2 regions of the Arthrobacter sp. TMN-49 genome follow, and region 2 is predicted to be linked to the other one. Evidence: predicted binding sites of a transcription regulator. Region 2 holds the regulator's gene; the other holds the start of a gene.
What was found. The regulator LexA, encoded in region 2, represses DNA repair genes until DNA is damaged. The targets are predictions, from matches to a motif close to TCGAACANNTGTTCGA.
Positions count from the first base shown of each region.

Region 1: a site for LexA is predicted at 1,587-1,602, ahead of recA (recombinase RecA). Genes of this name have one in related genera too.

Region 1 covers NZ_JBTNDH010000058.1:6,924-10,615, reverse strand. Annotated here, with positions in the region: gene ACX80E_RS16810 (regulatory protein RecX) at 1-253, opposite strand, end outside; gene recA (recombinase RecA) at 263-1,315, opposite strand; gene ACX80E_RS16800 (DUF3046 domain-containing protein) at 1,639-1,860, opposite strand; gene ACX80E_RS16795 (helix-turn-helix domain-containing protein) at 2,143-2,583, opposite strand; gene ACX80E_RS16790 (CinA family protein) at 2,730-3,224, opposite strand; gene pgsA (CDP-diacylglycerol--glycerol-3-phosphate 3-phosphatidyltransferase) at 3,221-3,692, opposite strand, start outside.
Region 2 covers NZ_JBTNDH010000021.1:11,173-14,864, forward strand. Annotated here, with positions in the region: gene ACX80E_RS11070 (ATP-dependent DNA helicase) at 1-1,017, shown strand, start outside; gene lexA (transcriptional repressor LexA) at 1,165-1,908, opposite strand; gene ACX80E_RS11080 (LysM peptidoglycan-binding domain-containing protein) at 2,184-2,624, shown strand; gene ACX80E_RS11085 (histidinol-phosphate transaminase) at 2,727-3,692, shown strand, end outside.

The sequences.
Region 1 (3,692 bases), on a different contig from region 2:
ACAGGGACTTGTGCGTTGATCTGCTGCGCACCCACAGCATGGCGAATTCGGCATCGTCGATGAGCTTGACCTCAACAAATCTGTCCAGCACCGCCTCCGCCACATCCGCCGGGATGTGGCGTTCGGCAAGCTTCTGGCTGAGCTGGAAGCGGCTCTTGGCCGAATGAGCCAAGTGACGAAGCACGATGGCCCTAGCCTCCGATGCCGGATTGGCGTCGGGGTCTAGTTCCGGCACGCGACGGGCGTTGTTCATGAGGCTCCCCTAGAAGCCGTCAACTGCCTTGAGCTTAGGTGTCGAGTCCGCTGGCGCCTCGGCACTGACACCCACACCCAGTTTGGCCTTGATTAGCCGCTCCAGCTCGTCGGCGAGCTCAGGGTTGTCCTTCAAGAAACGCCTGGAGTTCTCCATTCCCTGGCCCAGCTGGTCACCGTCGTAGGTGTACCAGGAACCGGACTTGCGGATGATGCCGTGCTCAACCCCCATGTCAATGATTCCGCCTTCACGCGAAATACCCACACCATAGATGATGTCGAATTCGGCAATTTTGAAGGGCGGGGCCATCTTGTTCTTCACGACCTTGGCCTTGGTGCGGTTACCGACGGCGTCGGCACCTTCCTTCAGGGTTTGGATGCGGCGAACATCGATGCGGATGGAGGCGTAGAACTTCAGCGCCTTACCACCTGTGGTCGTTTCGGGGCTGCCGAAGAAGACGCCGATTTTTTCACGCAACTGGTTGATGAAAATGGCAGTTGTCTTGGTCTGGCTCAACCGGCCGGTAATCTTACGCAGAGCCTGACTCATCAGGCGGGCCTGCAGGCCCACGTGGCTGTCGCCCATGTCGCCTTCAATTTCGGCCCGGGGCACCAGCGCGGCGACGGAGTCAATGACAATGACATCCAGGGAGCCTGAGCCAATGAGCATGTCCATGATCTCCAGCGCCTGCTCTCCGGTGTCCGGCTGGGACACCAAGAGGGCGTCAACGTCGACGCCCAGCTTCGCGGCATAGTCCGGGTCCAGTGCGTGCTCGGCGTCAATGAACGCGGCAATACCGCCGAGCTTCTGGGCACTGGCAACAGCGTGCAAGGCCAGCGTGGTCTTACCGGAGGATTCCGGTCCGTAGATCTCCACCACGCGGCCACGGGGCAGGCCACCTATTCCGAGAGCCACATCCAAGGCGATGGACCCGGTGGGGATCACTTCAATGGGCGCGCGAACGTCATCGCCCAAACGCATGACTGAGCCCTTGCCGAACTGCTTGTCGATCTGGGCAAGTGCTGCTGCAAGTGCTTTTTCACGGTCTGCGGGAGCGGCCATGATTCACCTCGGTCTTTCCTTTGTGCCGTTTCCGGCTCCATGCACCTACGCGGTTGGCGCAGTGCACGGTTAGTGGTCTGATGCATTGCTCGTACAATTGTGGCCGGTTTCCCGACGCCGTGCTGGCGGAGCGGCCCTGCGGGCGTTCCGTTACTTAAAACGCTAGTTCAAGGCACTGACATTGTCTGTCCCTGCGCCGCCCAGTACCGAAAATTGTGGAGAACTTTTTTCGACCGCACAGCTCGGAGCACTAAACACAGTATAGAACAACTCGAATAGATATTCGAACATTGTCACAGTGTGTCGTCGCCGCGGCCGCATCGTCAGTCCCTGGGTGCAATGTCGCGTCCCAGCCACCGCGACGGCGGGACGTCCTGTATTTTGCAAACCTCCAGCCAAATGTCCCGTGGGTCAAACCCGGCACGAAGAGCCGCCGCGGCGGTATTGTCGCCCACGCCGCTGAGCACCAGATCCCGAGCCAAAACCCGTGAATATGAGGGGCTGAATTCCTCATCCATCAATCGCCAAAACTCGCTTACTCGCACTCCCCCATTCTCGCATGGTTGCCGGGCCGGGCAGACGAGCCTCCCCCTGACCCCGCGCCTCGACTGCGCGCCTGAGGGAGCTTTCCAAAGCGTAGGCGCGGGGAACCCGTCGGTGAACGGGCAGATTGAGTTGACCTCCGCCGGCTAGCGTCGTTCCGTGCCCGGGATTCTTTTCGGGCACAGAAAACTGGACCCCACCTAGTGTGGGATCCAGTTCGTTGACGCCGCCCGCTGTCAAGAAAAAACGGGCGGCTCAGCAGTGACACCGAGTTACGGTCACCTTTAGTAGGAGTTGGACACCAAGCCCTTGTTCAATTCCTCGGAGAGTTCCTGGTTCAGGTCTCTGCCGTAGCGGGCTGAGAATTCCTGGGGAACAGTGTCCGGGACGGCCACGCCTTCGGCAATGGCCAAACGGTCGCTCACTTCGCGGAGCATGATTGACAACGGTACTTCAAGGGCTGAGCAGATGGAGGACAAAAGCTCGGAAGATGCTTCCTTTTGTCCACGTTCCACTTCACTCAAGTAGCCCAGTGAGACGCGCGCATTGTGTGAGACTTCGCGCAGAGTGCGGCCTTGGCGTTGACGTACATCTCGAAGAACATCGCCAATTTCGTGGCGTAGTACCACCATTTTGCGCTCCTTCTGCTGATGCGGTTTCTCGTCTACCAAACCCACATCCCGCCAGCGCACTACGCCGTTTACGGATACGGGTTGCTTCACCATGGGTATCGCCTTACTCCTAGATCATTCACTACAGGTCATTGGGTTCACATCTCCCGGCGTTGGCCGGAAGGGGCGAGGTGCCCACTTGGTGTTCCCATCCTAAAGCGGATGGGAGCACTTTGCGTTCACTATGACTAACTATCTGGTCACAACTTTTGTTCCCCGGCAGCCTTGACAACTTGTTCCAGCAGGGAAATAGCCTCCTGCGTGGCTTGGGTTCTGATCATTTCCCGGTCCCCGGCAAAATGATATTCGTAGGATTGCGCCTCACCGTCGAACGCCACGCCGATGAATACATGTCCCACAGCCTTGCCGTGCTGGGAGTCGGGGCCGGCAACCCCCGTGGTGGAAATACCCACCCGGGCCCCGGCCGCACCGCACACGCCCAACGCCATGGCGCACGCCACGTCCGGGTCGACAGCGCCGCGGGCTTCCAGCAAGTCTGCCGGAACCCCCAGCAGCCGCTCCTTAATCACATTTTGGTAGGCAATCACCCCGCCTTGGAGCATGCCCGAGGCTCCCGGGACCTGGACCAGCGTTGCCGCCACCATGCCACCTGTTAACGATTCGGCCGTGGCCACGGTGATATTCGCCGCCACGGCTGCACTCACCAGCTCAGCCAGGGACGCTTCAGCCATCATTTCGACACATCCCGGCTGCGGCCTGCGTTGCGTAACTGCCACGCCTTCACCACATAGTCAACGCCCGTCACCACCGTGACAGCAAGTGCCGCCAGCATGATGACCAGGGCAATCACGCTCAACCAGCTGTGTGCGGGTGTCACTGGCAGGAGGTACACGACGATGGCAACCGTCTGCATCACTGTCTTTAGTTTTCCGCCCTTGGAGGCGGCCATCACACCGTACCGGATCACCACAAAGCGCAGCACCGTAATACCAACCTCACGCACCAGCATTACCATGGTGACCCACCACCACAGCTCCCCCACGGCGGACAGCAGGATCAAGGCCGAACCGATCAGCAGTTTGTCGGCGATGGGGTCAGCGATCTTGCCGAAGCTGGTGATGAGCCCGCGCGCCCGGGCGATGTCGCCGTCGAGCTTGTCAGTGTAGATCGCCACGACAAAGAGGGCGACCGCCAGCCAGCGC
Region 2 (3,692 bases):
GCACTCTCAGATTCCAAACCGGAGGGCAACGCCGCAGTGGACGGCGGCAGGTCCATTGCCCGGGCCCGGCTGAACTTGATCTTTGATCTGTGCGAGCGGCTGCTCACTGCCGCTGATGCGCGTGAGGTGGTGTGGGCTTCACGGCCAGGCAGTTTCACCCCCGGCAAGGGTTATCAGAAGGCTGACGACGGCGAACCGGCGGTCATTAACATTGCCCCCTTGAGTGTGGCCATGAAACTTCGTGAGGGCTTGTTCGCGGACCGGACAGTGGTGCTGACTTCGGCAACGTTGGCCATTGGCGAATCCTTCCAGGCCACGGCCGGCGGGCTGGGCCTGCTGGGTCCCGAGGCACCCGCCTGGACGGGGGCCGACGTCGGCTCTCCCTTCGACTACCCCAAGCAAGGCATGCTGTACGTGGCTGCGCACCTGCAAAAACCAGGCTTTGGCATGTCGGCCGAGCAGCTTGATGAACTGGCTGCGCTGATCACTGCCGCCGGTGGCGGTACCCTGGCGTTGTTCTCTTCGCGCCGAGCGGCAGAGGACGCGGCTGAAAAATTGCGCAAGAAACTCTCGGTCAAGATTCTGTGCCAGGGCGATTCCTCCATGGCTGGGCTCATCAAGGAATTCGCCGACGAACCGGACACCTGCCTGTTCGGCACCATGTCACTGTGGCAAGGCGTTGACGTTCAAGGAACGTCCTGCCGGCTGGTGGTCATTGACAGGATTCCGTTCCCGCGACCCGATGACCCGCTGGTGACAGCGAGGGCCCGGGCCGTGGCACAAAGCGGCGGCGACGGCTTCATAGCCATCTCCGCAACCCATGCAGCCGTGCGGCTGGCCCAAGGCGTGGGGCGCCTGATTCGCTCAAGCGCCGACAGGGGAGTGGTGGCTGTTCTTGATTCCCGCCTGGCCAACGCCAGTTACGGCGGATTCTTGCGCGCGGCACTGCCGCCGTTCTGGGCCACCAAGGACCGCGCCGTGGCCTTGGCGGCCCTGAAGCGGCTCTCCGGGAAATAACGCTATGGCCCAGGAACGGGTATTTTTGTAGGCTACGTAAAGGAGACACCAAAGGCCGCCCGCGGCCGACGTGTCGGATAGTAGCCGGAAAATGCCCGTTCCTGGGCCTTAGGAACCATGAATCCGTATGCGTGTTATTTGGCGCGACTAGAGGCTTCGGAGCACCGACACCACTTTGCCCATGATGGTTGCGTGGTCCCCCAGAATGGGTTCATAGCGGGTGTTCTGGGGCAGTAACCAGGTGTGCCCGTCACGCTGACGGAACGTTTTAACAGTGGCCTCGTCGTCGAGCAGGGCAGCCACAATGTCGCCATTGTTGGCTGTTGGCTGTTGGCGCACCACCACCCAGTCACCGTCGCAGATGGCCGCGTCGATCATGGAATCACCTTGAACCTTGAGCATGAACAGCTCCCCGCTGCCCACAATTTGGCGTGGCAACGGCATGATGTCATCGACCGACTGGTCGGCCAGGATGGGACCGCCGGCCGCAATACGGCCCACCAACGGAACAAAGGCAGTGTCAGAGGAGCTGCTGAGTTCGGCGAAGTTGAGCCCGTTGGAGCTGCGTAGCTGTGATGGTGCGCTGACCCCTTCAATCTCCACCTCGCCGTTGTCCAAAACCAGTGGGATAAGAACTTCCATGGCGCGGGGGCGCTTGGGGTCGCGCCGCAAGTAGCCGTGGCGCTCAAGCTGGGTCAGTTGGTGCGTGACGCTGGACAGGCTGGCCAGCCCGACGGCGTCGCCGATTTCACGCATGGAGGGCGGGTAGCCCTTGTCGGCAATGGAGCGCTGGATGCACTCAAGGATCTTTTTCTGCCGAACAGTGAGCCCCTTCATGCCAGCGCGGCTGGGTGCTTGGGGGATGCGGTGCGGAGGTTCGTGAAGCGCCATGGTTCCGGGTCCTTTCGTGGCTGCCCTGAACAATGTCAGTGCCTGCTGGTGGACTGCATCTAGCGGCCAATCCTTGTGATTCAAGTTTAAGCCACAATACGGCCAATTTCAAACATTTGTTCTATCAACCCTTGGCAAGTGTCGTCAATAGATGCTAAAACTGTACTAGTAGCAAATTAGAACATACGTTCTATCGAGGATACGAAGTATGGAATTTCGATCCAGTCGGCATGTGTGGCCAGGGATCTAGATCCACTGTGAAAGGACGAGAAGTCATGAATGCAATGGTTATCTCTGCAGGACCTCTTAGTAGTACACCCAAGGCCCTGTTCGGCGCCGGCCCGGCCGGCTCCGCCCAGCATCATTGGCGAGCTGCCCCCGCGGCAAAGCTGGCGCTGACGCGCAGGGGCAGGCTTGTTCTCTTTGGTGTGCCGGCCATCGTTGCCTCCTCACTGCTGGTGTTCATCGCCTTGGCAATTGTCTTTGGCTCCCTGGCAAGCCCTGCCAACGCCAGCGCTGAGCATCCGGCCATCGATATGGACAGTTACGCGCATTCGGTGACTGTCCTCCAGGGCGACAGTTTATGGAGCATCGCCGGCGCCTCCAATCCGAATCGGGACGTCCGCGAAGTGGTACGGGAGATCGTTGCCCTGAACGAACTCAGCACAGGCGTACTGCAAGCAGGGCAGCGGATCTTCGTGCCCATCCCGCAGTAGAACACCGGCAGCCGGCAAACCCACGAACGGGTGGCCGGGGCAAAGTGTCCGCATACTGTCACGGTTTCGGTGTTTGCCGCCCCCGGCAATTAAGCTGGAACCATGGATCAGTTTGAACGCCTAGGCCAATTGCCACTCCGCGACGATCTGCGCGGACTGCACCCCTACGGTGCACCCCAACTTGACGTCCCGGTGCTGCTGAATGTCAATGAGAATACCTTCGGTGTCCCCGCCGACGCCAAGGAAGCCATCCTGAAAGCCGTCGCTGCGGAACTGGAAGGCCTCAACAGGTACCCCGACAGGGAATTCAGCACTCTCCGCCAGGAGCTGGCAACCTACCTCGGCCACGGCCTCAGCGATGACAACGTGTGGGCCGCAAACGGCTCCAATGAAGTACTGCAACAAATCCTTCAGGCATTTGGTGGGCCAGGACGCACCGCCATGGGGTTCCCGCCCACATACTCGATGTACCCCCTGCTGGCCAGCGGCACAGGAACCGGCTACATCGCGGGATGGCGCGATGCGGACTTCGGTTTGAGCGCAGCATCGGCGGCCGAACAGGTGCGCCAGCACGCCCCTAACATCGTCTTCCTGTGCTCACCGAACAACCCCACCGGAACTGCCCTGGGCTTGGACGTGGTGAAGGCTGTCTACGAAGCCGGTGAAGCATCGGCATGCATCGTCATTGTTGATGAGGCGTATGCGGAATTCGCTCACACCGGAACGCCCAGCGCACTGAGCCTGCTCGAGGGCCGCCCGCGCCTGATCGTTTCACGCACCATGAGTAAGGCGTTTGCCTTGGCTGGGGCCCGGCTGGGCTACTTGGCGGCCGCTCCGGAGGTCACCGACGCCCTCCGTTTGGTCCGCCTGCCGTACCACCTCTCAGCCATCACCCAGGCCACAGCTGTAGCCGCCCTGCGCACATCAGTTTCCCTCTTGGTCAATGTTGAAGCGATCAAGGTCCAGCGCGACAGAATCGTGCGGGAGCTGACAGCCCTAGGCCTGACACCCGCGCCCTCGGATTCGAATTTTGTGTTCTTTGGCGGGCTCGAGAACCCCCACGCCGTC